3 regions of the Streptomyces sp. NBC_00647 genome follow, and region 3 is predicted to be linked to each of the others. Evidence: riboswitches for the same ligand, from Rfam matches in the RefSeq annotation. Region 3 holds a riboswitch; each other region holds the start of a gene.
The links. A riboswitch is a leader RNA that binds a small molecule or an ion and turns the genes downstream of it on or off. The one in region 3 is predicted to bind cobalamin.
Positions count from the first base shown of each region.

Region 1 (10,309 bases), 5.8 Mb from region 3:
CGTCGCCTCCGCTCTGCGTGCCGCAGCCCGCGAGGAGCAGGATCAGGGCGCTGAGGGCGATGGTCCGGGTGTGGGTCGTTCGACGCATGGGGTGGCCTCCTTGCGGGTTGGACGTACCACCGGCGGATCAGGATCCCTCTCCACGGGACAGGGCCCCGGCCGCCGATGGCGGCCGGGGCCCTGTCACCCGTCACCCGGTCGTCGCGGCGGTGCCGGCCGTGACCGGACCGTCCGGAGGACGAGCGGTCAGAAGTCCTCGTCGAGGTCGACCGTGCCCTCCACCGCGACCTGGTACGCGGACGGCCGGCGCTCGAAGAAGTTGGTCAGCTCCTGGACGCCCTGGAGCTCCATGAAGGAGAACGGGTTCTCGGAGCCGTACACCGGCGCGAAGCCCAGCCGCTGGAGGCGCTGGTCGGCGACGCACTCCAGGTACTGCCGCATCGAGTCGGTGTTCATGCCGGGCAGACCCTCGCCGCACAGGTCACGGCCGAACTGCAGCTCCGCCTCGACGGCCTCGCGCAGCATGTCGGTCACCTGCTCCTGGAGCCGGTCGTCGAAGAGCTCCGGCTCCTCCTTGCGGACGGTGTCGACGACCTCGAAGGCGAAGCTCATGTGCATCGTCTCGTCGCGGAACACCCAGTTGGTGCCGGTCGCCAGGCCGTGCAGCAGACCCCGGCTGCGGAACCAGTAGACGTACGCGAAGGCCCCGTAGAAGAAGAGCCCCTCGATGCACGCGGCGAAGCAGATGAGGTTGAGCAGGAAGCGGCGGCGGTCGGCCTGGGTCTCCAGCCGGTCCAGCTTCTCCACCGAGTCCATCCACTTGAAGCAGAACTGCGCCTTCTCGCGGATGGAGGGGATGCTCTCGACCGCCGCGAAGGCCGCGGTGCGGTCCTCGGGGTCGGGCAGGTAGGTGTCGAGCAGCGTCAGATAGAACTGGACGTGCACGGCCTCCTCGAAGAGCTGACGGCTCAGGTAGAGCCGCGCCTCGGGGGAGTTGATGTGCTTGTACAGCGTCAGCACGAGGTTGTTCGACACGATCGAGTCGCCCGTCGCGAAGAACGCGACCAGCCGCCCGATCATGTGCTGCTCGCCCGGCGTCAGCTTCGCGAGGTCGGCGACGTCCGAGTGGAGGTCGACCTCCTCGACGGTCCAGGTGTTCTTGATCGCGTCCCGGTAGCGCTCGTAGAAGTCGGGGTAGCGCATGGGGCGGAGAGTCAGTTCGAAGCCCGGGTCGAGCAGGTTTTTCTCGGACGCGGCCTTCTCGGACGCGGCCTTCTCGGTGGTGGTGTCGCTCATTACTGGCAGGCCTCGCAGGACTCGGGGTTTTCCAGGGAGCAGGCGACGGCGTCGGGGTCGGCGACCTGCTGGACGGGGATGGTCTTCTCGGGCTGCGCCTGGGCCTGGGCCGCGCGGGCGATGCGCGTCGCGGGACGGGACCGCAGGTAGTACGTCGTCTTGAGGCCCGACTTCCAGGCGTAGGAGTACATCGAGGAGAGCTTGCCGATGGTCGGCGTCTCCAGGAACAGGTTCAGCGACTGGGCCTGGTCCAGGAACGGGGTCCGGGCGGCGGCCATGTCGATCAGGCCGCGCTGCGGGATCTCCCACGCCGTGCGGTACAGGTCGCGGACGTCCTGCGGGACCCAGGTGAAGCCCTGCACCGAGCCGCTGGACTCGCGCAGTGCCTCACGGGTCTGCGCGTCCCACACGCCGAGCTTCTTCAGCTCGGCCACCAGGTAGGAGTTGACCTGGAGGAACTCGCCGGAGAGCGTCTCGCGCTTGAACAGGTTCGACACCTGCGGCTCGATGCACTCGTACACACCCGCGATGGACGCGATGGTGGCGGTCGGCGCGATGGCGAGGAGCAGCGAGTTGCGCATGCCGACCGCCGCGATCCGCTGCCGCAGGGCGGCCCAGCGCTCCGGCCAGTTCAGCTCGACGTCGAAGTGGTCCGGGTGCAGCACTCCACGGGCGGTACGGGTCTTCTCCCAGGCGGGGAGCGGGCCGTTGCGCTCGGCGAGGTCCGCGGAGGCCTCGTAGGAGGCGAGCATGATGCGCTCGGCGATCCGGGTGGACAGGGCGCGGGCCTCGGGCGAGTCGAAGGGCAGGCGCAGCTTGAAGAAGACGTCCTGGAGGCCCATCGCGCCGAGGCCGACCGGACGCCACTTGGCGTTGGAGCGGCCCGCCTGCTCGGTCGGGTAGAAGTTGATGTCCACGACACGGTCGAGGAAGGTCACCGCGGTGCGGACGGTCTCGTCGAGCCGCTCCCAGTCGATGTCCTGACCGACCACGAACGCGCCCAGGTTGACCGAGCCCAGGTTGCAGACCGCCGTCTCCCCGTCGTCCGTGACCTCGAGGATCTCGGTGCACAGATTCGAGGAGTGGACGGTGTGGCCGGGCTCCGCCGTCTGGTTGGCGGTGCGGTTGGCGGCGTCCTTGAAGGTCATCCAGCCGTTGCCGGTCTGCGCGAGGGTGCGCATCATGCGGCCGTACAGGTCGCGGGCCGGGATGGTCTTCTTGGCGAGGCCCGCCTCCTCGGCCTTGCGGTAGGCCGCGTCGAACGCGTCGCCCCACAGATCGACCAGTTCCGGCACGTCGGCGGGGGAGAAGAGCGACCAGACGCCGTCCTCGTTCACCCGGCGCATGAACTCGTCCGGGATCCAGTGCGCGAGGTTCAGGTTGTGCGTACGCCGGGCGTCCTCACCGGTGTTGTCGCGCAGCTCCAGGAACTCCTCGATGTCGGAGTGCCAGGTCTCCAGGTACACCGCGGCCGCGCCCTTGCGCCGGCCGCCCTGGTTCACCGCGGCGACCGAGGCGTCGAGCGTCTTGAGGAACGGGACGATGCCGTTGGAGTGCCCGTTGGTGCCGCGGATCAGCGAACCGCGCGAGCGGATACGGGAGTAGGACAGGCCGATGCCGCCCGCGTGCTTAGACAGGCGCGCCACCTGGTGGTAGCGGTCGTAGATGGAGTCCAGCTCGTCCAGCGGGGAGTCGAGGAGGTAGCAGGACGACATCTGCGGGTGCCGCGTACCGGAGTTGAAGAGCGTGGGGGAGGAGGGGAGGTAGTCCAGGCGGCTCATGAGCCGGTAGAGCGCGGCGACTTCGTCCACCGAGCGGACCGTGTCGTCCTCGGCGAGGCCGGAGGCCACCCGGAGCATGAAGTGCTGGGGCGTCTCGACGACGCTGCGGGTGATCGGGTGCCGGAGCAGATAGCGGCTGTGCAGCGTACGCAGCCCGAAGTAGCCGAAGCGGTCGTCGCCCTCGGAGTCGATCAGCGCGTCGAGACGGGCCGTGTGCAGCCGGACGAACTCGGCCGTGCGGTCGGCGATCAGGCCCTCGCGGTGGCCGACGGCGACCGACTCGGAGAAGGTCGTGACGCCCTGGGAGGCGGCCTCCGCGGCGATGCTGATCGTGAGCAGGCGGGCGGCCAGCCGGGAGTAGGCGGGGTCCTCGGAGATGAGCCCTGCGGCCGCCTCGGTGGCCAGTTCGCGCAGCTCGGCCTCGTCGGCGCGGGCGGACCGGCCGCGCAGCGCCGCGGCGGCGACCCGGCCGGGGTCGGCGTCGGGGAGGTCGGCGGTGAGATCCGTCAGGGTCCGCAGCAGCGCGGTTCCGGGACCGTCGGTCTCCACCGGGGCCTGCTGCGCGGTCACTGAAGCCGGATCGGCTGGCGCGATGGTCACGTGGGGCTCTCCCTCGCTCGGCACGGGGCCTTGCGGGGAGGCACGGGGCACACGGGAGCGCTTCTGGGCAGCAGCGCACCGCGTCCACCGGCCCATTCCGCGAGGCCCGGACGTCGTCGGCACCCGGGCCGGACGGCCGGGGTGCGCTGTCGGCAGGTCCTCGGACTGACGCGAGCGCGGTCGCGTGGGTACGCGAACACACACAAGTACACCGTTGCGGGACAGTTCCGGATTCGCACCGGATTCCCCTGCGGTGACAGCGACCATGAGCATACATCTTGTGCCGGGCTCCGGGAGTACCCCCACATGTTGTGTCGGGTCGGCATCGGAGAGCGCTACGGAGTGTGCTGGAGCGTCAACTCGTAGGTGAGCGGCCGGAGGTCGTCGGGCCGCGTACGAGGGCCTCGTCGCGCCCGCCCGGCACGGCGACGGGCCGCCGGATTCCCTCCCGGCGGCCCGTCGTCCGTGGTGCGTGACCTGTGGCTAGTGGCTCGCGCCCGCCGTGGCCGGGGGGAGCTCCGTCTCGACGCCGGGGTCTCCCGCGTCGGCCGTGTAGTCCCCGGGCGACGTCTCGTCGATGCCGTCGGGAGCCTTGAACGCCCGCAGGGCGAAGGTGAGGACGACGGACACGGCCACGTTCAGGAGGAACGCCGTCAGGCCGATGTAGCCGATCTCCCCGATGCCGGGGATCTCCTTCGAGCTGCCGCCGAAGTGCTTCTGGGTCGGCGACGCCACCCCGTAGGCGGCGATCGTGCCGTAGAGCATGCCGACCGCCCAGCCGCCGAGCAGCGCCCAGCGGTGGAACCAGCGGGTGAACAGGCCGCCGACGAGCGCCGGGAACGTCTGCAGGATCCAGATGCCGCCGAGCAACTGGAAGTTGATCGCGACGGTCTTGTCCATGGTCAGGACGAAGACCAGCGCGCCCACCTTCACCAGGAGCGAGACCAGCTTGGAGACCTGGGTCTCCTGCCGCGGGGTCGCGTCCGGCTTGATGAAGTCCTTGTAGATGTTGCGGGTGAAGAGGTTCGCGGCCGCGATGGACATGATGGCCGCCGGGACGAGTGCCCCGATGCCGATGGCGGCGAAGGCCACGCCCGCGAACCAGTCCGGGAACATGTTCTCGAAGAGCTGGGGGATCGCGAGCTGTCCGTTCTGCACCTTCACGCCGGCCGCGATCGCCATGAACCCGAGCAGGGCGAGCAGGCCCAGCATCAGCGAGTACAGCGGCAGGATCGTGGTGTTGCGCCGGATCACCTCCCGGCTGCGGCTGGACAGCGTCGCGGTGATCGAGTGCGGATACATGAACAGCGCCAGCGCCGAGCCGAGCGCGAGGGTGGCGTACGTCCACTGGCCCGCCTCGGCGGGGACGAGCCCGCCGGCGCCCGCGGCCGTGTACTTGTCGCTCGCCGCCTTGAAGATCTCGTCGAAGCCGCCCAGCTTGATCGGGATGTAGATGATGGCCACCGCGATCACGATGTAGATCAGGGTGTCCTTCACGAACGCGATCAGGGCGGGGGCCCGCAGGCCCGAGGAGTAGGTGTACGCGGCCAGCACGCCGAAGGCGATGAGGAGCGGCAGGTCCTTGACGAACCAGTTGGTGCTCTCGCCGCCGCCCACGCCCATCACGTCGAGGACGGCCTGGATGCCGACCAGCTGGAGCGCGATGTACGGCATGGTGGCCAGGATGCCGGTGACGGCCACGGCGAGGGACAGGCCCTTGGAGCCGTAGCGGCCGCGCACGAAGTCCGAGGTCGTCACATAGCCGTGCTTGTGGGAGACCGACCAGAGGCGGGGCAGGAAGGTGAAGATCAGCGGGTAGACCAGGATCGTGTACGGCACGGCGAAGAAGCCGGCCGCGCCCGCCGCGTAGATCGCCGCCGGTACGGCGACGAAGGTGTACGCCGTGTAGAGGTCGCCGCCGAGCAGGAACCAGGTCACCCAGGTGCCGAAGGACCGGCCGCCCAGGCCCCATTCGTCGAGGCTGTGTTCGTTGTCGGCCCTGCGCCAGCGCGCGGCCAGGAAGCCCATGACCGTGACGGCCAGGAAGAAGAAGACGAAGACGCCGAGGGCGACGCCGTTCACACCGTCGTTCATGCTCCGGCACCTCCCTTCGCGGAGGCGCGGGCCCGCTGGTCACGCTTCCACAGCTGGAACGCGGTCACCGTCAGCGCCGTGGAGAGGACCACCCACAGCATCTGGTACCAGTAGAAGAACGGGATGCCGATGAAGGCCGGGTCGGTCTTGGCGTAGGAACCGACCCACAGCATCGCGACGAAGGGCGCGAGCAGACACAGGGCGATCACCGCACGGACCGGTGTCACCACCGGTGGTTTCACTTCGGGCAGGTCTGACATGGGTCGGCTCCGTCCCCTCATCGATCACCTGGGTAACGCGCAGGCAATCTAGGCGACGGTTCCGCTTTAGGGAACCCCCCGTCGGACGGCGGGTGTGGAGGGTTCGTGAGGGTGCGCGCGGGGCCCCTCATCAGGAGCGGAACCCCTCGGGGGGGTACGGATCCTGACGGCCCGTCCGGGCCCGCGCGCCACCCCGCGCGGATCAGTCCTGCGGGCGCTTGAGGCGGGCGACGAACTTGTACCGGTCTCCCCGGTACACCGACCGCACCCACTCCACCGGCTCGCCCTGCCGGTCGATCGAGTGGCGGGAGAGCATCAGCATGGGCAGGCCCACATCGGTGCCGAGCAGTCCGGCCTCGCGCGGGGTCGCCAGCGAGGTCTCGATGGTCTCCTCGGCCTCGGCGAGATGGACGTCGTAGACCTCGGCGAGCGCGGTGTAGAGAGAGGTGTACTTGACGAGCGACCTGCGCAGGGCGGGGAAGCGCTTGGCGGAGAGGTGGGTCGTCTCGATGGCCATCGGCTCGCCGCTCGCGAGGCGCAGCCGCTCGATGCGCAGCACCCGGCCGCCGGCCGAGATGTCGAGCAGGCCGGCGAGGGCGTCGTCCGCCGTGATGTAGCCGATGTCCAGCAGCTGCGAGGTGGGTTCGAGGCCCTGGGCGCGCATGTCCTCGGTGTACGAGGTCAGTTGGAGCGCCTGGGAGACCTTCGGTTTGGCGACGAAGGTGCCCTTGCCCTGGATGCGTTCGAGGCGGCCCTCGACGACCAGCTCCTGAAGGGCCTGCCGCACCGTGGTGCGCGAGGTGTCGAACTCGGCGGCGAGGGTCCGCTCGGGCGGTACCGGCGTACCGGGCGGCAGTGTCTCCGTCATGTCGAGCAGGTGCTTCTTGAGGCGGTAGTACTTGGGCACGCGCGCGGTACGGATGGGCGCCCCACCCTCGTTCTCCGCACTGCTGACGTCGGTGCTCATGCTCTGCCTTCCCGGCTCCGGATGCCGAAGCGACCGACCTACCGTCGGCCACGGCTCACATCGTGGCACGGCTTGACGTGCGAGTGTCCCCCGCACGCTCCGTGATCCCCTCTATATACCGTCGACGTACCCGTTGGTCTAGTCCATCGCGCGCAGACGGCCGCGTGGGCGACTCCGCGGGCGGCCCTTCCGTGGGCCCTGAACAGGCCCACTGTTTATGCCGCTTACCTACTTAAAGGTCCTTGCATATGTAGGTCCCATAACGGACGACTGGACGGGCTTACACACCCTTGACACCCCTCTAGGTCTAGGCCAAGCTCCCCGTACTGGTCTACACCATTGGTCCAGTCCCGGCCCCACGGGCGGTACACGGCGTTATGTCACCGCGGGGAGCAGGGGGGTTTGTGGCATCCCTGAGGAGGGTGGCGTGAAGCGCAAGCTGATAGCCGCGATCGGTATCGCGGGCATGATGTTCTCCATCGCGGCGTGCGGGAACGACGACAAGTCCGGGGGGTCGGACAAGGGCGCGGACGCCAAGGAGCTGACCGTCTGGCTCACGGTCGACGCGCAGAACAACTGGCCCGAGCTGGTCAAGGCGGCCGACGCGGCGATCAAGGCGAAGCACCCCGGCATCAAGATCAACCACGAGTACTACGGCTGGCCGGACAAGAACACCAAGCTCGACGCCGTCCTCGCCACCGACAAGGCGCCCGACGTGGTCGAGATGGGCAACACCGAGATGCTCGGCTACATGGTCAAGGGCGCCTTCGCTCCCCTGGACACGGCCAAGTTCGAGAACTCGGACGCCTGGCTGGACGGCCTCAAGGCCTCCGTGACGTACGACGGCAAGACCTACGGCGTGCCGTACTACGCCGGTGGCCGCGTCGGCAACTGGCGCAAGGACCTCGCCGCCTCCGTCGGCGTGAAGACCCCGCCGAAGACGTACAAGGAGCTCACCTCCGCCCTGGACAAGATCCAGAAGAAGCAGGGTGACAAGTTCAGCGCCTGGTACCAGCCCACCCGCGACTGGTACGCGGCGATGTCCTTCGTCTACGACGCCGGCGGCTCCATCGCGAAGGAGGAGGGCGGCCAGTGGAAGGCCAACCTCTCCTCGCCCGAGTCGGTCAAGGGCCTCACCGAGTTCAAGAACGTCGTCGACACCTACATGCACGGCGACAAGACCAAGGACGAGTCCGACCGCTACATCGTCTACGGCCAGGGCAAGTCCGGCATGATCTTCGGCGCCGCCTGGGAGGGCGCGACCGCCGAGGACCCGAAGAGCGACAAGACCGGCAAGCTCAAGGGCAACCTCGAGAACTTCGTGATGCCCGGCCCGTCCGGCAAGAACCTCCCGGTCTTCCTGGGCGGCTCCGACCTCGCCGTCCCGGTGAAGTCGAAGGCGCAGGCCGTCGCCGCCGAGTGGATCAACGCGTTCACCGGCGCCAAGGGCCAGAAGGGCCTGATGGGCAAGGGCAACCTGCCCAACAACAAGACCGACCTCGCCACCCTGAAGAACGACCCGGCGACGGTCGTCCCGGCCACCGCGGCCGAGTCCAACTGGTTCGTCCCGATGGCGCCGGGCTGGGGCCAGGTCGAGAAGGCCCAGGTCCTGCAGACCATGCTGCAGAGCATCGGTACCGGCAAGAAGTCGGTCGAGGACGCCGCGAAGGAAGCGGACGCCAAGATCGACAAGGTCATCAACACCAAGTGACCTGAGCGCGGGGCCCCGTCGGTCCTCCTTCGCGGAGGGGCGGGGCCCTGCCTCCCGTACGGCCCGGCCCGGGGCTCGTCCCCGCGGCGCCCGGCCGTACGGGCCTTCGCTTTCGTACGACCTGAGGGACCGCTGAGGAGCGCGCGATGAGTGCCGCAGACACGACCACCCCCGCCAAGGTGCCGCCTCCGCGGCAGGCACCGCCACCGGCCGTCCCCAAGGCGCCACGCGTCAAGCGGACCTCGGGCAGGACGGCGGCCCCCTGGGCCCTGCTCGCCCCGTGCCTGCTGATCCTCGCGCTGGTCCTCGGCTATCCGCTGGTGCGCCTGGTCACGCTCTCCTTCCAGAAGTTCGGGCAGTCCCAGCTCTGGGGCTTCCAGCCGGCCGAGTCGGTCGGCTTCGACAACTTCTCCAAGGTGCTCGGGGACGGCGAGTTCTGGGCGGTGGTCGTCCGGACGATCTTCTTCGCCGGCGGGGCCGTCGTCTTCACGATGGTCATCGGCATGCTGATCGCGCTGCTCCTCCAGCGGGTCTCGGGCTGGGTCAAGACGCTCATCAACATCGTGCTGGTGGCGAGCTGGGGCATGCCCATCATCGTGGCCACCACGGTCTTCAAGTGGCTCTTCGACTCCGACTACGGCGTTTTCAACGCGCTGCTCAGCAAGCTCCCCGGCGTCGACATGATCGGCCACAACTGGTTCGCGAGCGGCCCGCAGGGCCTGACCGTGATCATGCTCCTGGTCGTCTGGGGCGCGGTGCCGTTCGTCGTCATCACGCTCAGCGCGGGACTCACCCAGGTGCCCGCGGAGCTGGAGGAGGCCGCACGGCTCGACGGCGCGGGCGCCTGGGGCGTCTTCCGCTATGTGACGCTGCCGATCCTCAAGCCGATCATCGTGATGCTCACGACCCTCTCCGTCATCTGGGACATGGGTGTCTTCCCGCAGGTCTTCGTCATGCGCAACGGACACCCCGAGGCCGAGTTCCAACTGCTCACCACGTACTCGTACGACCGCGCCTTCGTCGTCAACGACTACGCGCAGGGATCGGCGATCGCCCTGCTGACCGTGCTGCTGCTGCTGGGCGTGGTCGCCGTGTACATGCGTCAGATGCTGAAGATCGGAGAGGTCGAATGAGCGCCGTCGCCACGCCCGGGCGTGCGTCCGCCGCGGGGCGGAAGTCCTCCGGGCCCCGCAAGTCCAAGCTCGGCTGGAACCTGCTCGGCCTGCTGGTCTTCCTCACCGCGGGCTTCCCCGTCTACTGGATGTTCAACACGGCCTTCAAGCCGGCCAAGGACGCCATCGACCCCGACCCGAGCCTGTTCCCGACGGGGCTGACGCTCGACAACTTCCGCCGCGCGCTGGACATCGCCGACTTCTGGGGCCCGGTGGGCCGCAGCCTCGTCGTGTCGCTCGCCGTGGTCGTGATCGGCATCGTGGTGGGGATGCTGGCCGCGCTGGCCATCTCCCGCTTCGCCTTCCGCGGCCGCAAGGTCGTGATCGTCGGCATCCTCGCGGTCCAGATGGTCCCGCTGGTCGCCATGATCATCCCGGTCTTCCTGCTGCTGAACGACCTCGACCAGTACGACAAGCTCTCCGGTCTG
Region 1 covers NZ_CP109040.1:6,726,084-6,736,392, forward strand. The annotation lists gene OG788_RS29715 (hypothetical protein) at 1-88, opposite strand, end outside; gene OG788_RS29720 (ribonucleotide-diphosphate reductase subunit beta) at 247-1,296, opposite strand; gene OG788_RS29725 (ribonucleoside-diphosphate reductase subunit alpha) at 1,296-3,677, opposite strand; cobalamin riboswitch at 3,811-3,960, opposite strand; gene mctP (monocarboxylate uptake permease MctP) at 4,161-5,771, opposite strand; gene OG788_RS29735 (DUF3311 domain-containing protein) at 5,768-6,031, opposite strand; gene OG788_RS29740 (GntR family transcriptional regulator) at 6,234-6,998, opposite strand; gene OG788_RS29745 (extracellular solute-binding protein) at 7,426-8,709, shown strand; gene OG788_RS29750 (sugar ABC transporter permease) at 8,856-9,842, shown strand; gene OG788_RS29755 (carbohydrate ABC transporter permease) at 9,839-10,309, shown strand, end outside.
Region 1: another riboswitch for cobalamin. It lies ahead of OG788_RS29725 (ribonucleoside-diphosphate reductase subunit alpha); the one in region 3 lies ahead of OG788_RS03870 (CbtB-domain containing protein).

Region 2 (10,309 bases), 2.0 Mb from region 3:
GCGCGGAGATCCTGATGGCCCCGACCGACCAGGACTACGGCTCGCGGGACTACATGGCCCGCGACATCGAGGGCAACATCTGGAGCTTCGGCACCTACGCCCCGGAGATAGGCGCGTAGGACGCCCGCCGGTCGGCGGCTCGGGCCCTCATCGGTCGGCGGCTCGGGCCCCTGACCGGTCGGCGGCCCCGCTCGGCCTCCCGGCCGGCTTCCCCCGCCCGTTCCCCGGTCAGCTCCCCCCGGTGTGCACCTGGAACGCGGCCCGGCGTACGGCCTTGGCGAGAGCCGGGTCCGGGTGGGCGGCGGCGAGCGCGACCAGCACCTGCACCGTGCGCGGGTGCCCGACCGCGCGCACCTCGTGGAGGAGAGCGGGCACGGTGGGCTGCACCGCGGACTCCAGATGGCGGACGAGGAGCGGGGCCTCACCGTGGTCGGCGACGGCGGCCGCCGTATCGACCCACAGCCAGGTGGACTCGGCTCGGGTGAGGACCTCGTGGGCGTCCTCGGGGTCGTGTCCGTCGTGCTCGGCGAGCCACAGCAGGGCGTAGGGGCGCAGCGGGGTCTCCTCGACCACGGCGCGCACATCGGGCTCGGCGGGGGCGCCGACCACGCGCAGTGCCTCGAAGGCGAGGCCGCGGGTGAGGGCGTCCTCGCCGCGGGCGGCGGCGATGAGTTCGGTGACGGCGCTGCCGACCGGGCGGGCGGCGAGCCAGGCGCGGTACTCGGCGCGGGCCGCGTTGGGGCGGAGCTGGGCGCAGCCGCGGAGCATGTCCTCGGCGGACTGCTCGATGTTCCCGGCGGGGCTCTGCGCGGCGACGCAGATCTGTTCCAGCTTGACCCAGACCGCCCAGCTGCCGAGCGGGGTGAGGGTGGCCTGTCCTTCGCCGTAGGTCAGTGCGCCGACCGAGGCGAGGGCGTGCAGGGCCCAGTCGAGGAGGGGGGCGAGCGGGGCGTCCGTGATCTCTGCGGGCTCCGGGGCGGGATCGGGGTCCGGGCCGTAGGAGATCTCGCAGCGTTCGGTGCGCAGTTCGGTGACGCGCTGCCCGAGGAGGTCGAGGAGCTGATCCACCGGGACGGGCCCGGCGGAGAGCTGGAGGAAGGAGAGCACCTGGGGCATCGCGGAGACGACCTCGGCGACGGCCGCGGGCTCGCGGTCCACGGGTTCGGGGTACGCGAGGGACCAGGCGTCGAAGAGGGCGACCCAGCCGCGCAGGACGGCGCTGTCGTCACGGCTCCAGGCGCGCAGCCGCCAGCCGGGGCGGGCGCTGTCGCCGTGCACCTCGATGAGACCGGCCAGGCGGGCGGTGTCCCAGTCGGCGCGGGCCTGAACGGGGGTCAGCCCGAGGTCGGCGGCGGCCCGTTCCGCGGTGGCGTCGGAGAGGGCGCCTTTGCCGCCGGGGTTCGCGCCGTCGCGCCCCGGGCGCAGGGCCGCGTCGGCCCAGCGCGCGACCCGGGCCGCGTCGGACAGGCCGGTGCGCGCCATGCGCGCGAGCTCCGCGGGAGGCGGTGTGCCCTCCGGCGGTCGCGGTGCGGGGCGGCGCGTGCGGCGCTGGGTCACCGCTCGGGGAGCGGCCGCGAGGGGCCGCGGGCTGACGAGTCGGAGCCTGGAGTCGCGCGGGTTACGGGACGTCACGGGTGCAGTCTTCCGGTTGACAGTCCGAAAACCCAAACGGAATGCCGTCGCGGGCTGTGGAAGTGGCACGAGAGGGGGCTTCTCGGGGCGCTCGACACGCGGGGAAATGGGGTGCCCGGAGTTGTTCGGGACCGAATCGGAAGCGCGCCTTCGCGTCCGCCGGGGCGCCTCGCGCCGAGCCCCGGCCCGCCCGCCACCACGCCCTCGCCGGGGGCGCGCGCCGGCTCCGCCCGGGGGTGGCCTACATCAGGGGGGTGAGGAAACGGCGCAGGGCTTCTTCGTAGCTCGCCGGGTCGGCGTTCCACATGGCGCCGTGCGGGGCGTTCGGGACGGTGTGCAGGGTGACCAGGTCCGGGCGGCTCGCGGCCAGGCGACGGGAGGGTCCCCAGGGAGCGATGGTGTCGTCCGGGCCGTGCACCAGCAGGGTCGGCACCTTGAGCTGGTCGGGATGCGCGGCGCTCGCGATGCGGTCTCCGCGTACGCCGGTGCGGCCCTGGGCGGCGCGCACCGCGAGCGGCAGCAGGGCGCGCGGCGTGTGGCGGGCCCCGGCGAGGGCGCGCAGCGTGGTCTCCCAGTCCAGGACCGGCGAGTCCAGGACGAGCCCGGAGATCCGCTCGCGCAGCGCGGAGTGGGCGGCGGCGCGCAGCGCCATGGTGGCGCCGGTGGACCAGCCGTAGAGGACGACCCGCTCGGCGCCGAACCGCACGGCGTACCGGATGGCCGCGTCGAGGTCGCGCCACTCGGTCTCGCCGAGGTGGTTCAGCCCGTCCGCCGGCCGGGGTGCGCCGAGGTCGCCCCGGTAGGCGAGGTCGAGGACGGGGAAGTGCCGGCTGTTCAGGAACCGCATCAGGTTCATGGGGTGTTCCCGGGTGGCACCCAGGCCGTGCACGGTGATGACCCAGGTGTCGCGGACCGCTGGCAGGAACCAGGCGGGCAGGGCACCGAGCTCGCCGGGCACGTCGACGTCGGCGTGTTCGAGTCCGAGGGCGGACCCGGGGTCGCCGACGTACAGGTTCGGGGTGAGCCACACCTTGTCGCCGGGTTCCAGGGAGCCGTGCGTGACGCCTTCGAGCCGGCGTACGACGGTGTCGGCCGTGTGGGGCACGGAGTTCATGAGAGGGCCGACGACCGCGTGGGAGCCGTCGCCCGCGAGGCCGTAGGTTCCCGGGCGCCGGGAGGCCAGGGCCCGGGTCAGGGTGATTCCGCCCGCCGTCGTGGCGTGCACGGTGAGGCGGGGTTCGCTGGGCAGCGGCTTGCCGGGCCTCGTCTTCAGCGCGGCGTCGCTGGCGAACCGGCCTGCCGCCACGGAGGCCGCGCCCGCGGCTATGGCTACGGTGACGGCCGCTGCCGTGGCTCTTAGGGTGCGCACTCGACCAGTTTCCCGGCGGATCCCGCCATCGGCCAGCGGGAGGGGCGCAAGGGGTGACGGGCTGGGTATGCCGGACCCCGCGTGCGCGGCGTGATCCGGTGACCGGATCACGACCGCCGACGGCACCCGGACCGCACCCTTTCCGGGATCTGACGGCCGCACCCCTTGCCGGTCACGCCCCTCCCGCCCGTGCTCCTGCCGCCCGTGCCCTTTCAGGTCCTATCCCTTCTGGCCGTATCCCCGCAGGCTCTCCGCCGCCTCCTCGAGCCGGTCCGGTGAGAGCAGGGCGGGCGTCAGGCCCGGAACCGAGGAGGCCAGGAGCCAGACGCGGCACATCCATTCGAGCTGGGCCGTGCGGTCGTACGCCTGGTCCAGTGAGGCTCCGTGGGCGACGGTGCCGTGGTTCTGGAGGAGGCAGGCGCTGCGGTCGGTCAGCGCGCGCAGCATGTTCTCGGCCAACTCCGGCGTGCCGTAGGTCGCGTAGGGGGCGACGCGGACCGGGCCGCCGAGGGCGCCGGTGATGTAGTGGATCGGCGGGAGGCCGGGGACGAGTGTCGAGACGGCCGTCGCGTGGGGGGCGTGGGTGTGGACGACGGCCCGGGCGTCGGTCTCGCGGTAGACGGCGAGGTGCATCGGCAGTTCGCTGGTCGGACGGAGCGAACCGAGCACCTGCCGGCCGTCGAGGCCGACGCCGACGATGTCGTCGTGCGTCAGCCGGTCGTAGGGCACGCCCGTGGGTGTCACCAGGACGGTGTCGCCGACGCGGACGGAGACGTTGCCCGACGTACCGACGACCAGCCCGTCGGTCACGGTCCGGCGGGCCGTGGCGACGAGCTCGTCCCAGGCCCGCCGGACGGCGTCCCGTGTGTCCCTCGCGGCCGACGCGTCCCTCTCGTCGTGCTCGTCCGCCATCCGTGGATCCTCCCGCCCGTCCCGTGCGTCCCGGTGCCGTTCAGCCATGCCGCGATCCTGCCAGCCATGCCCGTGGGCGCACCCCGGGCGGGCGCACTGTAGTGCGGAAGCAGGGCCTCCGAAAGGGCACATATACGCCCATTTCACCCCCTGGCGACGAAGGGCCGGGAATCGACGGACAGCGCCCGATCTTCCCGTAGCCTCTGGGGGATTTGTCGCACACGTCGCCATTTCCGGGGGGATACATGGCCCGTGACCACAAACCGTTCCGCCGTCGCGCCCGCGTCGCCGCGATCACCGTCGCGGCGACGGTCACCCTGGGCGGCACCGCACTCGCCGCGCTCCCGGCCGAGGCCGCGGGCAACACCAAGGGGCACGACGTCTCCTCTCACCAGAAGAACGTGGACTGGCGGAGCGCGAGGGCGAAGGGCGCCCGGTTCGTCTACGTGAAGGCGACCGAGGCCACCACCTACCGCAACCCCTACTTCGACCGGCAGTACGACGGCGCACGCGAGGCGGGCATCCTGCACGGCGCCTATCACTTCGCGGTGCCGGACAAGTCGTCCGGCACCGCCCAGGCCGCCCACTTCGTACACAACGGCGGAGCCTGGCGCGCGGACGGCTGGACACTGCCGCCGGCGCTCGACATCGAGTACAGCCCGTACGGCACGCGCAAGTGCTACGGCCTCGGCAAGACCGCGATGGTGAACTGGATCAAGGCTTTCAGCGACGAGGTCCGCCGGGAGACCGGTCGGCGCCCTGTGATTTACACCACAACGCATTGGTGGAACACCTGCACCGGCTCCAGCAGGGCTTTTGCCTCGAATCACGCCCTGTGGCTGGCCCGTTACGGCTCGGCGGACCCCGGCACACTGCCCGCCGGCTGGTCCGTGTGGACCTTCTGGCAGTACGACAACGGCGGCAGCCTGCCGGGTGACCAGAATCTCTTCCATGGATCCCGGGCTCAGCTCGAGCGGCTCGCCCGGGGGTAGCGACCCGGACCGGAGCTTGGAATTCCGCATCCGTTCGACCCACGGCGTCGCCCCTTCGGCGCAAGCGGAGGGGCGATTCGCCGTTCGGGTCACCATGAAGCCCGCCCCAGTTCATCTTCCGTTCACCCAGGTTGCTTACGGTCCCCCTGCCACTGACGTCCAACAGAAGCCTGGGTAAATGGAACACATCACGCTCCTCCTCGGAATCGTGATCGTCACCGCTCTCGTGTTCGATTTCACGAACGGTTTCCACGACACCGCCAACGCGATGGCCACCACCATCTCGACCGGCGCACTCAAGCCCAAGGTCGCGGTGGCCATGTCCGCCGCTCTGAACCTTGTCGGCGCCTTCCTCTCGGTGGAGGTCGCCAACACGATCTCCAAAGGCCTCGTCGATGAATCCGGCATCCAGCCTGAAGTGATCTTCGCCGCCCTCGTCGGCGCGATCCTCTGGAACCTGGTGACGTGGCTCGTCGGACTCCCGTCCAGCTCCTCGCACGCCCTCATGGGTGGCCTGGTGGGCGCCACCATCGCCTCCGCCGGTACCGGCGCGGTGCACGGGGACGTCCTGGTCGGCAAGGTGCTCCTCCCCGCCGTCGCGGCCCCGATCGTCGCCGGCCTGGCCGCGATGTTCGCCACCCGGCTGTCGTACAAGCTCAGTGGTAACGCCGACACCAAGGCCACCAAGAAGGGGTACCGCGCCGGCCAGATAGCCTCCGCGGGCCTGGTCTCGCTGGCCCACGGCACCAACGACGCGCAGAAGACGATGGGCATCATCACCCTGGCCCTGGTCGCCGGTGGCGCCGTCGCTCCCGACTCCGACCCGCCGGTCTGGGTCATCCTCTGCGCCGGTCTCGCCATCGCGCTCGGCACCTACCTGGGCGGCTGGCGCATCATCCGCACGATGGGCAAGGGCCTGACCGACCTCCAGCCGCAGCAGGGCTTCGCGGCCCAGACCAGCGCGGCCACGGTCATCCTGGCCTCCTCGCACATCGGCTTCTCCCTCTCCACCACGCACTCGGTCTCCGGTTCCGTGATGGGCGCGGGTCTCGGCCGCAAGGGCGGTGTGGTCCGCTGGTCCACCGCCACCCGGATGGTCGTCGCCTGGATCCTCACGCTGCCCGCCGCCGCCCTGGTCGGCGCGCTCGCCGAGTGGGTCACCGGATTCGGCGCCTGGGGCACCACGCTCGTCGCGGTCTTCCTGGTCGGGTCCAGCTTCGCGATCTGGCGCCGCTCGCGCCGCGAGGTGATCGACCACACCAACGTGAACGACGCCGAAGAGCCCGCCGGTGTGGTGACCACGGCCATCGCCGCCGTCACCCCGCCCCCGGCCGGCACCGTGGCCGAGGACCTCACGGCCACCATCCCGGCTCCCGCCGAGCCCACGGCGGCCCCGTCGGCGCCGTCCCCCGTGGCCTGAGAACCGAAGGAAGGAACAGCATGCACATCGACTGGTCAGCCCTCGGCTCCGTCTTCGGGGTCAGCCTCGGAGTGACCGTGGCCCTCGTCGCCCTCTTCACCCTGGGCGTCGCCGGACTCTCCAAGAAGGAGTCGGCCCAGGGCGGTTCCGCGGTCGCGGCCGCCACGGGCGCGTACGTCTGCTTCGCGGCCTGCGCCGCGGCGGTGGTGTACGGCATCTCCCTGATCATGACCAAGTAACCCGGAACGAGCGGCCCGGAACAGGGCCGCGGTGGGCAGCACTTCACGTGGGGTGCGGGACGGAACACCGTCCCGCACCCCACGCGTATGTGGGCCTTCGCACACTCTCCCTCCGCAGGTCAACAGCCAGTTGACTGCCGTTCTCGCCCCGTGGTGGACTGCCGGAGCCAAGTACGGCGGCATGAGAGGAAGCCGGTGCGAATCCGGCGCGGTCCCGCCACTGTCATCGGGGAAGAAACTCCCCGGGAGCCAGGAACTCTCACCGCCGGTCTCGTCGAACCAGGGCGTGGACACCCTGAGTGAGGACATATCGCCATGCGCGCCTGCCCGTTGCCCATTTCGCTGAGTACGAGGGTTCCACTCCACCCCACGGCCGGCTGACCCGGTGCGTGCCGATCGCGTCTTCGCGTACGGCGCCGCCGCCGGCCTCCTCGGCGACCTGCTGCTCGGTGATCCCCGCCGAGGGCATCCGGTCGCCGCGTTCGGGCGGGCCGCCGCGTCCGTGGAGCGGGCGCTGTGGCGGGACCACCGCGGGTGGGGCGCCCTGCACACGGCCGTCTGCGTGGGCGGTGCCACCGGACTGGCCGCACTCGCGCGTCGTTCCGTCCGCACCTCGCCTGCCGCCTCCGCCGCGCTGATCGCCGCCACCACCTGGGCCGTCGTCGGAGGGACCTCCCTCGGCCGTGAGGCGCGGGCCGTCGCCGGCGCGCTCGCGGCCGGCGACATCGAGGTCGCCCGGGAACGGCTGCCGCATCTGTGCGGACGTGACCCGCAGGCACTGGACGCCGACGGCATCGCGCGTGCCGTCGTCGAATCCGTCGCCGAGAACACCTCCGACGCCGTGGTGGGCGCTCTGGTCTGGGGCGCCGTCGGCGGTGTGCCGGGGCTCGTCGCCTTCCGCGCCGCGAACACGCTCGACGCCATGGTCGGGCACAAGTCCCCCCGGTACCGGCGCTACGGCTGGGCCTCCGCCCGGCTCGACGATGTCGCCGGCTGGCCCGGAGCCCGGCTCACCGCCGTCCTCGCGGCCGCGGCGGGGGACGACGCGCGCGGCGCCGTGCGCGCCTGGCGCACGGACGCCCGCAAGCATCCGAGCCCCAACGCGGGCCCCGTGGAGGCCTCGTTCGCCGGAGCGCTCGGCGTCCGGCTCGGCGGCACGCTGTCGTACGGGGGCCGGGTCGAGCACCGTCCCGTCCTCAACGACGCGGGGCGCGCCGTCCACCTCCACGACATCGAGCGGGCCGTACGGCTCTCCCGCCGCGTCGGCTGGCTCGCGCTCGGCGTGAGCGCCGCCGGACGGGTTCTGCTCACGGTTCTGCTCACCAGGAAGGGGCGCACCGCATGAGCGGCGGGCTGCTGATCGCCGGGACCACCTCCGACGCGGGCAAGAGCGTCGTGACCGCCGGGATCTGCCGGTGGCTGGTGCGCCAGGGTGTCAAGGTCGCGCCCTTCAAGGCGCAGAACATGTCCCTCAACTCGTTCGTGACGCGCGAGGGAGCCGAGATCGGGCGGGCGCAGGCCATGCAGGCACAGGCCGCCCGGGTGGAGCCGACCGCGCTGATGAATCCCGTGCTGCTCAAACCGGGCAGCGACCGCAGCAGTCAGGTGGTCCTGATGGGCCGTCCGGTGGGCGAGATGAGCGCACGCGGCTTCTTCGGGACGGCCGGGTCCGCGGCGGAATCGCTGTCGGGCGCCGGGTCCCCCGGCGACAGGCTGCGCGGAGGGCGCCAGGAAGCACTCCTCGGGACCGTCCTCGACTGTCTGGCCCAGTTGCGGGGCACGTATGACGCGGTGATCTGTGAAGGAGCCGGCAGCCCGGCCGAGATCAACCTTCGGCGCACCGACATCGTGAACATGGGGGTGGCACGGAACGCGGGGCTTCCCGTGCTCGTCGTCGGTGACATCGACCGGGGCGGTGTGTTCGCCTCGTTCTTCGGGACGGTCGCCCTGCTGTCACCCGAGGACCAGGCTCTCGTCGCCGGGTTCCTCGTCAACAAGTTCCGCGGAGACGTCAGCCTGCTGGAGCCCGGCCTCGACATGCTGCACGGCCTCACCGGGCGGCGCTCGTACGGCGTGCTGCCCTTCCAGCACGGTCTGGGCATCGACGAGGAGGACGGACTGCGCGTCTCGCTGCGCGGGGCCGTCCGCGAGTCGGCCGTCTCCTCCCCCGTCGGCGAGGACATCCTGCGGGTCGCCGTCTGCGCGATCCCGCTGATGTCGAACTTCACCGACGTGGACGCGCTGGCCGCCGAACCGGGCATCGTCGTGCGGTTCGTGGACCGGGCCGAGGAACTGGCCGACGCGGATCTGGTCGTCGTGCCCGGGACCCGGGGCACGGTGAGGGCGCTTCAGTGGCTGCGCGAGCGCGGCCTCGCGGACGCGATCACGCGCCGGGCCGCCGAGGGGCGGCCCGTGCTCGGCATCTGCGGTGGCTACCAGCTCCTCGGAGAACACATCGAGGACGAGGTCGAGTCGCGCGCCGGTCAGGTCGACGGGCTCGGACTCCTCCCCGTGCGCGTGCGGTTCGCGCGGGAGAAGACCCTGACGCGGCCGGTCGGCGAGGCCCTCGGCGAGCACGTCGAGGGGTACGAGATCCATCACGGCGTCGCCGAGGTGACGGGCGGCGAGGCCTTCTTCCGTGATGGCCAGGGACACAGCCTGGACGGGTGCCGGGTCGGCGCCGTCTGGGGCACGCACTGGCACGGCTCGCTGGAGTCGGACGGTTTCCGGCGGGCCTTCCTGCGCGAGGTGGCGGCCGCCGCGGGCCGCCGTTTCGTGCCGGCGGCCGACACGTCGTTCGCGGCGCTGCGCGAGGAGCAGCTGGACCGGCTCGGCGATCTGATCGAGGAACACGCGGACACGGACGCGCTGTGGCGGCTCATCGAGTCGGGCGCGCCGCAAGGACTGCCTTTCATTCCACCGGGAGCGCCCGCATGAGCACAGTGTTGTTGTTGTCGACCGCCGACACGGATCTGCTGGCGGCCCGCGCCTCCGGCGCCGCCTACCGGATCGGCAATCCGACCCGGGTGGACGTCGCGGGCGAACTCCCCGCGCTCGTCGAGGGCGCGGACCTCGCCGTCGTGCGGCTGCTCGGCGGCAAGCGCGCCTGGGAGGACGGGCTGGCCTTCCTGAAGTCGTCCGGTATCCCGACCGTGCTGCTCGGCGGTGAGTCGGTCCCGGACGCCGAGCTGATGGCCGAGTCGTCGGTGCCCGCGGGTGTGGTGGCGGAGGCGCTGCGGTATCTCGTCGAAGGCGGGCCGGCCAACCTGACCGAACTGGCGCGGTTCCTCTCCGACACCGTGCTGCTCACGGGCGAGGGCTTCGAGGAACCACGGAAGTCGGCGGAGTTCGGTGTCCACGGCGAGCGCGCCTTCGTCGAGGGCAGGCCGACCGTCGGCGTGCTGTTCTACCGGGCCCACGAGCTGTCCGGGAACACCGCGTTCGTCGACACGCTGTGCGACGCGATCGAGTCACGCGGCGCCAACGCCCTCCCTGTGTACTGCGGTTCGCTGCGCGGAGCCGACCCGGGACTGTACGAGATCCTCGGCCGGGCCGACGCGCTCGTGGCCACCGTCCTCGCGGCGGGCGGCACCCACGCCTCGCAGGCGTCGGCGGGCGGCGACGAGGAGGCGTGGGACATCGGGGCGCTCGCCGACCTCGACATCCCCGTCCTCCAGGGTCTCTGCCTGACCTCGTCGAAGAGCGCCTGGGACGCCTCGGACGCGGCCCTGTCCCCCATGGACGC
Region 2 covers NZ_CP109040.1:2,842,460-2,852,768, forward strand. The annotation lists gene OG788_RS12545 (VOC family protein) at 1-119, shown strand, start outside; gene OG788_RS12550 (hypothetical protein) at 229-1,632, opposite strand; gene OG788_RS12555 (alpha/beta hydrolase family protein) at 1,874-3,001, opposite strand; gene OG788_RS12560 (class II aldolase/adducin family protein) at 3,221-3,961, opposite strand; gene OG788_RS12565 (lysozyme) at 4,159-4,905, shown strand; gene OG788_RS12570 (anion permease) at 5,084-6,325, shown strand; gene OG788_RS12575 (hypothetical protein) at 6,346-6,564, shown strand; cobalamin riboswitch at 6,700-6,845, shown strand; gene OG788_RS12580 (cobalamin biosynthesis protein) at 6,950-7,909, shown strand; gene OG788_RS12585 (cobyric acid synthase) at 7,906-9,501, shown strand; gene cobN (cobaltochelatase subunit CobN) at 9,498-10,309, shown strand, end outside.
Region 2: another riboswitch for cobalamin. It lies ahead of OG788_RS12580 (cobalamin biosynthesis protein); the one in region 3 lies ahead of OG788_RS03870 (CbtB-domain containing protein).

Region 3 (10,309 bases):
AGAACGGCGGTCAGGCCGCCGCGCTGCGTTCGGGCCGGCTCGGCAAGGACCTGGCGGGCACCTGGGCGGCGCGCTCCGCGAAGCTCGCCAAGCGGCGCGAGCCGATCACCGGCGTCAGCGAGTTCCCGCATCTCGCCGAGCGCCCGGTGGAGCGCGTGCCCGCTCCCGCGTCACCCTCCGGCGGCCTGCCGCGGGTGCGGCGTGACGAGGCGTACGAGGCGCTGCGGGCCCGATCCGACGCGCACCTGGCCGCCACCGGGTCCCGTCCGCGGATCTACCTGGCCACCATCGGCCCCGCCGCCGCGCACACCGCACGGTCGACGTTCGTCGCGAACCTCTTCCAGGCGGGTGGCATCGAGCCCGTCACGGACGGAACCTTCGAGGACAGCGGCGCCACCGAGGCCTGTCTGTGCTCCAGTGACGCCCTGTACGAGGAGCAGGCCGCGAGCGCGGCCGAAGCCCTCGCGGCGGCCGGGGCCCAGCATGTGTTCCTGGCCGGCCGTCCCGGGCAGTACCCCGGTGTCGACGCCTATGTCTTCGCGGGCTGCGACGCCGTCGCCGTCCTCTCCGCCACCCTCGACCGCATGGGAGTGTCCTGATGGGAATCCCCGACTTCTCCGGAATCGAACTGGGGACGCCCACCGCCGAAGGCAGCGCCGACGAGTGGAGTGCCGCCGCAGAGAAGGCCACGGGCGGGAGCGAGGCCGTCTGGGAGACCCCGGAGGGCATCGCGGTCAAGCCGCTGTACACCGGCCGTGACACGGAAGGCCTCGACTTCCTGGACACGTACCCGGGCATGGCACCGTATCTGCGCGGTCCGTACCCGACGATGTACGTCAACCAGCCCTGGACGATCCGCCAGTACGCGGGCTTCTCCACCGCCGAGGAGTCCAACGCCTTCTACCGCCGCAATCTCGCGGCCGGCCAGAAGGGCCTGTCGATCGCCTTCGACCTTCCCACGCACCGCGGTTACGACAGCGACCACCCGCGTGTGACGGGCGACGTCGGCATGGCGGGCGTGGCCATCGACTCCATCTACGACATGCGGCAGCTCTTCGACGGCATCCCGCTGGACAAGATGACCGTGTCGATGACGATGAACGGCGCCGTGCTGCCCGTCCTCGCGCTGTACATCGTGGCGGCCGAGGAGCAGGGCGTGCCGCCCGAGAAGCTGGCCGGGACCATCCAGAACGACATCCTCAAAGAGTTCATGGTCCGCAACACCTACATCTACCCGCCGAAGCCGTCGATGCGGATCATCTCCGACATCTTCGCGTACACCTCGCAGCGCATGCCGCGCTACAACTCCATCTCCATCTCCGGGTACCACATCCAGGAGGCGGGCGCGACGGCCGACCTGGAGCTGGCGTACACCCTCGCGGACGGCGTGGAGTACATCCGGGCGGGCCGGGAGGCAGGGCTGGACGTGGACGCGTTCGCGCCGCGGCTGTCCTTCTTCTGGGCGATCGGCATGAACTTCTTCATGGAGATCGCCAAGATGCGGGCGGCGCGCCTGCTGTGGGCGAAGCTGGTGAAGCAGTTCGACCCGCAGAACGCCAAGTCCCTTTCCCTGCGCACCCATTCACAGACGTCCGGCTGGTCGCTGACCGCGCAGGACGTGTTCAACAACGTGACGCGTACGTGCGTGGAGGCCATGGCCGCCACCCAGGGCCACACCCAGTCGCTGCACACCAACGCCCTGGACGAGGCCCTCGCCCTGCCCACCGACTTCTCCGCGCGGATCGCCCGCAACACGCAGCTGCTGATCCAGCAGGAGTCCGGTACGACCCGGGTCATCGACCCGTGGGGCGGCAGCGCGTACATCGAGAAGCTGACGTACGACCTCGCCCGCCGCGCCTGGCAGCACATCGAGGAGGTCGAGGCGGCGGGCGGCATGGCGCAGGCCATCGACGCCGGCATCCCCAAGCTCCGGATCGAGGAGGCGGCGGCCCGCACCCAGGCCCGCATCGACTCCGGCCGCCAGCCGGTCATCGGCGTCAACAAGTACCGGGTCGAGACCGACGAGAAGATCGACGTCCTCAAGGTCGACAACTCCTCCGTACGCACGCAGCAGATCGAGAAGCTGCGGCGGCTGCGGGCCGAGCGCGACGAGCGGGCGTGCCAGGACGCGCTGGACGACCTGACACGCGCTGCGGGCGGTGAGGGCAACCTGCTGGAGCTGGCGGTGCGCGCGGCCCGCGCGATGGCCACCGTCGGGGAGATCTCGGACGCTCTGGAGAAGGTGTACGGGCGGCACGCGGGCCAGATCCGTACGATCTCCGGGGTGTACCGCAACGAAGCAGGGGAGTCTCCGTCCGTGGACCGCACCCGGGCGCTGGTGGACACGTTCGAGGAGGCCGAGGGCCGCCGACCGCGCATCCTGGTCGCCAAGATGGGCCAGGACGGTCACGACCGCGGCCAGAAGGTGATCGCGACCGCCTTCGCCGACCTCGGCTTCGACGTGGACGTCGGCCCGCTGTTCCAGACGCCGGGCGAGGTGGCCCGCCAGGCGGTGGAGGCGGACGTGCACATCGTCGGCGTCTCGTCGCTGGCCGCCGGGCATCTCACCCTCGTACCGGCGCTGCGCGAGGAGCTGGCCGCGGAAGGCCGCGAGGACATCATGATCGTGGTCGGCGGTGTGATCCCGCCGCAGGACGTGCCGACGCTCCTGGAGATGGGCGCGGCGGCCGTGTTCCCGCCCGGGACGGTGATCCCGGACGCGGCGTACGACCTCGTCCAGCGGCTCTCCACCGGTCTCGGGCACGCCCTGTGATCGAACTCGACACCTATGTCAAGGGTGTGCTCGACGGGAAGCGGGCGCTCGTCGCCCGCGCCATCACGCTCGTCGAGTCCACCCGGCCCCAGCACCGGGCGCTGGCGCAGGAGTTGCTGACCGAGCTGCTCCCGCACAGCGGGAAGGCGCGGCGGATCGGCGTCAGCGGGGTGCCGGGCGTGGGCAAGTCGACGTTCATCGACGCGTTCGGCACGATGCTGACCTCGCTCGGGCACCGGGTCGCGGTGCTCGCCGTCGATCCGTCCTCCAGCCGTACCGGCGGTTCGATCCTCGGCGACAAGACCCGTATGGAGCGCCTGGCCGTGGACCCGGCCGCGTTCATCCGCCCCTCCCCCACCGCCGGCACGCTCGGCGGGGTGGCCAAGGCGACCCGCGAGTCGATCGTGGTGATGGAGGCGGCCGGCTACGACGTGGTGCTGGTGGAGACGGTCGGTGTCGGCCAGTCCGAGACGGCCGTCGCGAACATGGTCGACTCCTTCCTCCTGCTGACGCTGGCGCGCACCGGGGACCAGTTGCAGGGCATCAAGAAGGGTGTCCTGGAGCTGGCCGACGTGATCGCCGTCAACAAGGCGGACGGCCCGCACGCGCGCGACGCCCAGTCCGCCGCGCGTGAACTGGCGGGCGCCCTGCGGCTGATGCACGGCAGGGACGCGGCGTGGACGCCGCCGGTGCTGAGTTGCAGTGCCCGCGAGTCGGCCGGTCTGGACACCGTGTGGGACCGCCTGGAACAGCACCGCACCCTGCTCGACTCGACCGGCCGTCTCGCCGACAAGCGCCGTGACCAGCAGGTCGACTGGACGTGGACGATGGTCCGCGACGAACTCCTCGGCCGTCTGCACACCGACCCGGCCGTACGGGCGCTCGCCCCCGACCTCGAACGGCAGGTGCGGGAGGGCGGGTTGACGGCCACCCTCGCGGCGGAACAGATCCTGAATGCGTTCGGCGGCACGGGCCACTGAGTCGCCCGCGGGGTGACGGGGTGTCACCCCGCCACCTTTCGGGCGGAGTTCGCAGGCCCGGTCAGTCGGCCACCGGATACGGGATGAAGGTGCTGGTGTCCTGGTCGATGCGCAGCGGGCTGCCGAGGGGCGGGGCGGCGCGCTGGGGGCAGTCGAGGCGTTCGCAGACGCGGCAGCCCATGCCGATGCGCGTGGCCGCGGCGGCGCTGCCGAGATCCACACGGTGCAGCCCGAGCCGTGCACTCCTACCTGCGCTGGCGCAACGCCAATGCCCTCCACCGTGACGTCCTGGCCGCCGAACGCAAGGAACGCGCCCGCATCCGAAGCGAGAAGGGCATCCGCTGGGGCGGACGTCCGCTTCAAGCCCTTGCCTGACTACCCGGAATAGTCAGATATCGCCCTTGACCAGGGCGTGCAGATGCTGGTCGTGCCAACCGTCTTCATGTAGCAGTGCGCTGCGCATCGTGCCTTCGACGGAGAAGCCGACCTTGGTCGCTACTCGGCACGATGCCGGGTTGGCCATCGAGTGGCACAACCGGAGCCGGTGCAGACCAAGGTGGTCAAATGCCCACTGGCTGAGGCGCTTCGTGGCCTCGACCATGACGCCGTGGCCGCGTCCTGCGGGCAGGACCCAGTACAGGATTTCGGCGCTGCCACCAGCGAGATCGATGTCATCCATGCCGATCAAGCCCACGGCCTGGCCGCCGTCCGGGCGGGCGATGGCCCAGATCGCGCTCTGCTCGTTCTGCCAGCGCTCGTGCATGCGCTCGATACGCTTGCCTGCTTCCGCAAGCGAGGCCACGGCCAGCAGGTTCCACTGGCGAATTGCCGGATCCTGGCCAGCAGTTACCAAGGTGTCGGCGTCGCTGGCGCGCCAGGGGCGCAGCTCCAGACCGCTGGGGAGGGCAAGCACGGGTTGTGCCTGCTTGGCCATGTGGCCTGCAGGAATGACGGGCGGAATGGCTGAGGTGATCACGGCGGCATCGTGCCACAGCCCGACATCGGACAGAACTCGATATCCGGTACCCGATCATGAACCCGGCGAACGTATGCGGTCACGGCACTAGCCGCCCCGCCTGCGCCGCCTGGGAAGCGACGGCCATTGACATCCTCCCGAGCCTAAAAGCCGGGTATTCCCGCCTGCTCCCACACGGGCTGTGTGGGTTGCTTCGGGTGGGTTCCTGCTTCGCCGCGCTGTGCGGGCAGGGCTGCCCGTCTTACCTGCGCTCCACAGGCTGTCACCGCCAGTCCGGCGGCCTTGGCGACGTTGACCGCCGCGTTCACATCCCGGTCCAGGACCGCCCCGCAGGCTCCGCACGTCCAGGTACGGACGTGCAGGGGCTTGGGTCCGTCCTTCACCCCGCACACGGAGCACACCTGGGAGGTCGGCTCGAACCGGCCGATCCGGTGGAAGGTGCGTCCGTACCGGGCGGCCTTGTACTCCAGCATCCTCACGAACGCCGACCATCCGGCGTCGTGGACGGACTTGGCCAGACGCGTACGCGCGAGTCCCTTGACCGCCAGGTCCTCCACGGCGACCGCTTGATTCTCACGGATCAGCTTCGTGGAGAGCCGGTGATGGAACTCGCGGCGCGCGTCCGCGACACGGGCGTGTGCCCGTGCGACGCGGACCCTGCCCTTGTCCCGGTTCTTCGACCCCTTCTGCTTACGGGACAGCTCCCGCTGCACCTTCTTAAGACGCTTCTCGGCCCGGCGCAGAAAGCGCGGGCTGTCAATTTTGGTCCCGTCGGAGAGGACGGCGAAGTGCCCCAGGCCGAGGTCGATGCCGACCTCCGGTGTCGTGGTGGGGAGGCTTTCCTCCGGGCTGGTCTCGATGACGAACGATGCGAAGTACCGTCCGGGGCGTCCTTGACGACCGTCATAGTGGACGGGGTGGACGGCAGCTTCCGGGACCAGCGCACGGGAACATCGCCGACCTTCGGCAGCCGCAGCTTTTTGCCCGGCGTGATCCGCCAAGCCGCGTTCGCAGTGAAACGAATCGTCTGCCGGTTGTCCCGCTTCGACTTGAAACGCGGCGCACCCATGCGCGGACGCTTGCCCTTGAGGCCGTCGAAGAAGTTCCGGTACGCGGCGTTCAGGTCGCGCAGGGACTGCTGGAGGATCACCGCCGAGACCTCGCCGAGCCACACCCGCTCCGGGGTCTTCTTCGCCTGAGTGATCAGCGCCTTGGACAGGTCACCTGACTTCGGGAACGCCAACCCCTGCTCGCGGGCAGCCTCCCGAGCACGGAGCGCGTCGTTGAAGACGATCCGTGCACACCCGAACTCCCTCGCCAACGCGGCACGTTGACCGGCGCTCGGGTACAGGCGGAAGCTGTACCGAAACTGCACAGCAATATTTACCGAGTGCCTACGTCACGAGGACGAGAACAAACCCTGATATCCGCAGGGATCGAGCACTCGGCTATAACTTGCACGCGCACTTGGTGTTCGTCACAGAGTATCGGCGCTGACTCCTCGACGACGAGATGCTGACGCGTCGCCAACAAGTATGCGTAAGAGGTGCGAAGACTTCGGCGCGCAGCTGCGACGAGGAAGGTCGGCAGTGCTGCCGCAACCACGCTTGATCAGGGAGTCTCCCGAGTTGACGGCCTGGGTTGCGCGGACCGCGTTCCCAAGGAAGGGCTCATACGTAGCTGGGCTCGCTGTTCGAGATTAATGCAGAGGAAGTTCCCGCGTCCTGACGCCGACACCAGTACCACCCGTCCGTGGAGGAGCCTTCGGCTGCCTTCCCCGGCCTCCCACGCCAAGGGAACAATTGACGGGTGTGCGCCCCTGAACAACGGAGTTGCACACAACGCGAAAGGGCCCCTGGACGGTTCCGAGGGGCCCTCTCGTGTTCCGCGGGATTCAGTGCGCGGCCGGCACCGACCGCCCGGACGGGGCCGCCGCGGGCTTGGGGTTCAGCATGCGTTCGGCCAACTCGCCGAAGACCAGGCCGAATCCGACCCACAGTGTGGCCTGGATGGCCAGGGCGGAGGTCCGGAACCGCCACAGCAGGGTGGCGGGGAAGTGCTCCGGCACCTCGTTGAACGTGGGCAGGAAGGCGTACGCCAGGCCGATCGCGACGGCGAAGGCGGCCACCGCGGCGATCGTCGCGTACCAGGTGCCCAGCCTGGGTGCGAGCCGCTTGCCGAGGATGACGGCACCGATCGCCAGGAGCACGCTGAGCACCATCATCAGGAAGTACAGGGTGGTCCGCTTGCCGATGGTGTCGGGGTCGCCGACCGACGGCGGATTGGCCGGGTACTTGAGGAAGGGCACGACGTACACGGCGAGCAGCGCGCTGCCGGACAGCAGCAGCGCGGTCGCGCGCGGGCTGAAGCGGCCCACGCGGCCGAGCGCGAAGCAGAAGCCGAGCGCCGCGATACCGCCGAAGGCGATTCCGTAGATCAGGACGCCGGTGGCCAGGCCGGCGGTGGACTGGAGGCTGCGGGAGACGAGTTCGACCTCGTGATCGTGCCCGGAGGCGTGCGCTTCCTCGAAGCCGATCGCGCTGTCGACGCTCGGTTCACCGAGGAAGTAGGCCACGACGAGGGCGAGCAGGCCGGCGGCGAGGCCGGCGAGCATGCCTCGCACGAGCAGGTTTCTTACCGTTGCGGAGTTCATGAGTGTGCGCTGTCCCTCGCGTCAGTGGCAGGGGAAACCGAGCAGGTGGCGGGCGTCGTGCACCCACTCGTGGACGTCCTCGCCGGAGACGACGGCGGTGGCGCCCTGTTCGGCGCCGACGAAGTACAGCAGGACCAGCATCAGGATGCCGAAGAAGACCGCCCAGGGAGCAATCGCCTTCAGCGGCAGCTTGGCGGGAAGAACGGGGGTGGTGGCTGTCGGCTGGGCGACGGTCTGCGCCATGGCAGGACCTCCTCGGGAGTTCGCGTCCCATCTCGGTGGTGCACAGGATGACGCCTACGGGTCTGACTCACGCGGCGCCCAGCGTGGCTGGAGCGTCTCGTTCACAGTGGCGCGACCGTGCCGGATTTCCACCGGCTTCCGTCTTGACGTCATCAATATCGGACCGACCGTACCGCGTGGCGAGTTCACGGCCAAGACCGCACCACCTGCCGTGATCTTCCTCTCGTCCCAGGTGGCGGGTCCCTTGTGCACGGTGGGTCACCGGTGCGGATTCGGCCGCCGCCCGGAGAAGTGGCGCGCCGTCCCGCCGCGTACGACCTCGGCGGCGTACAACTCGTGCGTGCGCGGGCGGAGTTCGGTGCGTACACCACCAACGGGACACGGATCGCTCCCGCGCACCGGTCCGGTGCGCGCGACGGTCCTGCTCACCGTGCGTCCGTCGCCGTGCTGGGCGCGAGCCCGAGTTCACGCACGCCCAAGGGCGCGAAGAAGCGCTCGACGTCGGCGTCGGTGACCTCGCCGAGGGTGGCCGGGGACCAGCGCGGGTGGCGGTCCTTGTCGATGATCTGGGCCCGGACGCCCTCCACCAGGTCGGGGGAGGACAGGGCCGCGCAGGAGACGCGGTACTCCTGGTCCAGTACCCGCTCCAGGCTGCCGAGGCTGCGCGCGCGGCGCAGGGCGGCGAGCGTGACCTTCACGGCGGTGGGCGAGTTGCCGAGGAGGATCTCCGCCGTCTCCTTGGCCGCCGGGTCGCCGACCGCGAGCAGCCGCCGCACGATCTCCTCGACCGTGTCCGCGGCGTAGCAGGCGTCGATCCACTCCCGCCGCTCCGCCAGCTCGGCCGGGGGCGGTGGCTGCGCGTGGCCGGCCAGAGCCTCCCGTACGGGCCGGTCGGCGAGGTCGGACACGAACTGCCGCAGCGACGTGGACGGTACGCAGTGGTCGGCGAGGCCGCACAGCAGGGCGTCGCCGGCGCCGATCGAGGCACCCGTCAGGGCGAGATGCGTGCCCAGTTCGCCGGGTGCGCGGGCGAGCAGATGGGTGCCGCCGACGTCGGGAACGAAGCCGATGCCGGTTTCGGGCATGGCGATCCGTGAGCGCTCGGTGACGACCCGGACGCCGCCGTGCGCGGAGACGCCGACGCCGCCGCCCATGACGATGCCGTCCATGACCGCCACGTACGGCTTGGGGTAGCGGGCGATGCGGGCGTTGAGGTGGTACTCGTCGCGCCAGAACGCGGCGGACGCGGTGCCGTCCCCGTCGCGCGCGTCGTCGTGGACGACGCGGATGTCGCCGCCCGCGCAGAGTCCGCGCTCTCCGGCGCCGGTGATGACCACGGTCTCGACGGCCGGGTCGTGCTCCCAGGCGGTGAGCGCCTCGTCGATCCGGCGCACCATAGCGTGGTTCAGGGCGTTCAGGGCCTTCGGCCGGTTGAGCGTGAGGTGGGCGGCTCGTCCGTCGGTGTGCAGCAGAACGGATTCGTCGGCGCCGTGCGCCCCGGTGCCGCTCATGCGAACGCCCCCGTCAGGGCGCGGGCCACGATGACGCACATGATCTCGATGGTTCCTTCCAGGAGCCGCTGGGTCCGCCGGTCGCGGACGATCTCCCGGCTACCGTACTCAGGCCTCCTGGCCCGGCCGCAACACGTACAGCTGCGGCACGTTGACCACGATCGCCTCCTGGGTGCTGCGGGCGATGACGACGACGGCCTCTTCCGCGGGGTCCGGGTTCTCCTCGCGGTGCGGGACGAAAGGGGGCACGAAGATGTAGTCGCCGGGAGAGGTGCGCAGCCGTACCTCCTCGGGCTGTGCCCCCGAGTCGTCGAGGAAGACGAATTCGGGGTGGCCGCTGACCACGTAGATGGCGGTCTCGGACGCCCCGTGGTGGTGGTCGGAGGAGGAGGTGGAGGGGGCGACGTGGGTCTGGCCCATCCACAGCTTCTCGGAGCCGACGGTGTTGCCGCTGACGGCGGCGAATCTGCGCATGCCGCCGGTCTGCGCCGTGTCGCCGTCGAGAGCGTCGGCACGGATGTGGTGCAGACGGGTGCGCAGGGGTGCCGGCGACTCCCCCGCGGTGTCGTGCAGATGGGGGTGGAAACCTTCGCCGGGGGTGGTCAACGGCTCGCTCATGGACGGGGACGCTAGAGCGGCCCGTAAAAGGATGTCAAGAGGTGTCCATTGCCCTTCACCTGCGGCAATGTTCCCGCAATATAGGTGGGGAACCCGTGGAGGCCCTCGTGCCGGGCACCGTGTCGGGCATCATGTGCGCATGCATATCTCCGCGAAGGCGGACTACGCCGCACGGGCCCTGCTGGAGCTCGCCCGCGAGCCGGCCCGCCCGCTCACATGCGAGGCCATCGCCTCCTCGCAGCAGGTTCCGTTCCGGTTCCTGAAGTCCGTGGTGGGCGAGTTGCGCCGGGCCGGCCTGGTCCGCAGTCAGCGTGGCTGCGAGGGCGGTTACTGGCTCGGCCGGCCCGCCGACGAGATCACCCTGCTGGATGTCGCGCGCGCCGTGGACGGTGAGTTGATCACCTTGCGGGGCGAGCCGCTGGCCGGTCTCGACTACCCGGGTCCCGCCTCCGGACTGCCGGAGGTGTGGCGTCGTATCGAGGCGGACGCCGCCGCGGTTCTGGGCGGCACGACCCTGGCCACGCTGCTGCCCGCCGACGCGGGCGAAGCCCTGAA
Region 3 covers NZ_CP109040.1:887,029-897,337, forward strand. The annotation lists gene OG788_RS03830 (methylmalonyl-CoA mutase family protein) at 1-599, shown strand, start outside; gene scpA (methylmalonyl-CoA mutase) at 599-2,773, shown strand; gene meaB (methylmalonyl Co-A mutase-associated GTPase MeaB) at 2,770-3,753, shown strand; partial or broken gene OG788_RS03845 (short-chain fatty acyl-CoA regulator family protein) at 3,815-3,973, opposite strand; partial or broken gene OG788_RS03850 (IS630 family transposase) at 3,985-4,128, shown strand; gene OG788_RS03855 (GNAT family N-acetyltransferase) at 4,142-4,687, opposite strand; partial or broken gene OG788_RS03860 (RNA-guided endonuclease InsQ/TnpB family protein) at 4,873-6,104, opposite strand; gene OG788_RS03865 (CbtA family protein) at 6,624-7,382, opposite strand; gene OG788_RS03870 (CbtB-domain containing protein) at 7,404-7,625, opposite strand; cobalamin riboswitch at 7,666-7,812, opposite strand; gene OG788_RS03875 (enoyl-CoA hydratase/isomerase family protein) at 8,051-9,136, opposite strand; gene OG788_RS03880 (cupin domain-containing protein) at 9,245-9,754, opposite strand; gene OG788_RS03885 (Rrf2 family transcriptional regulator) at 9,894-10,309, shown strand, end outside.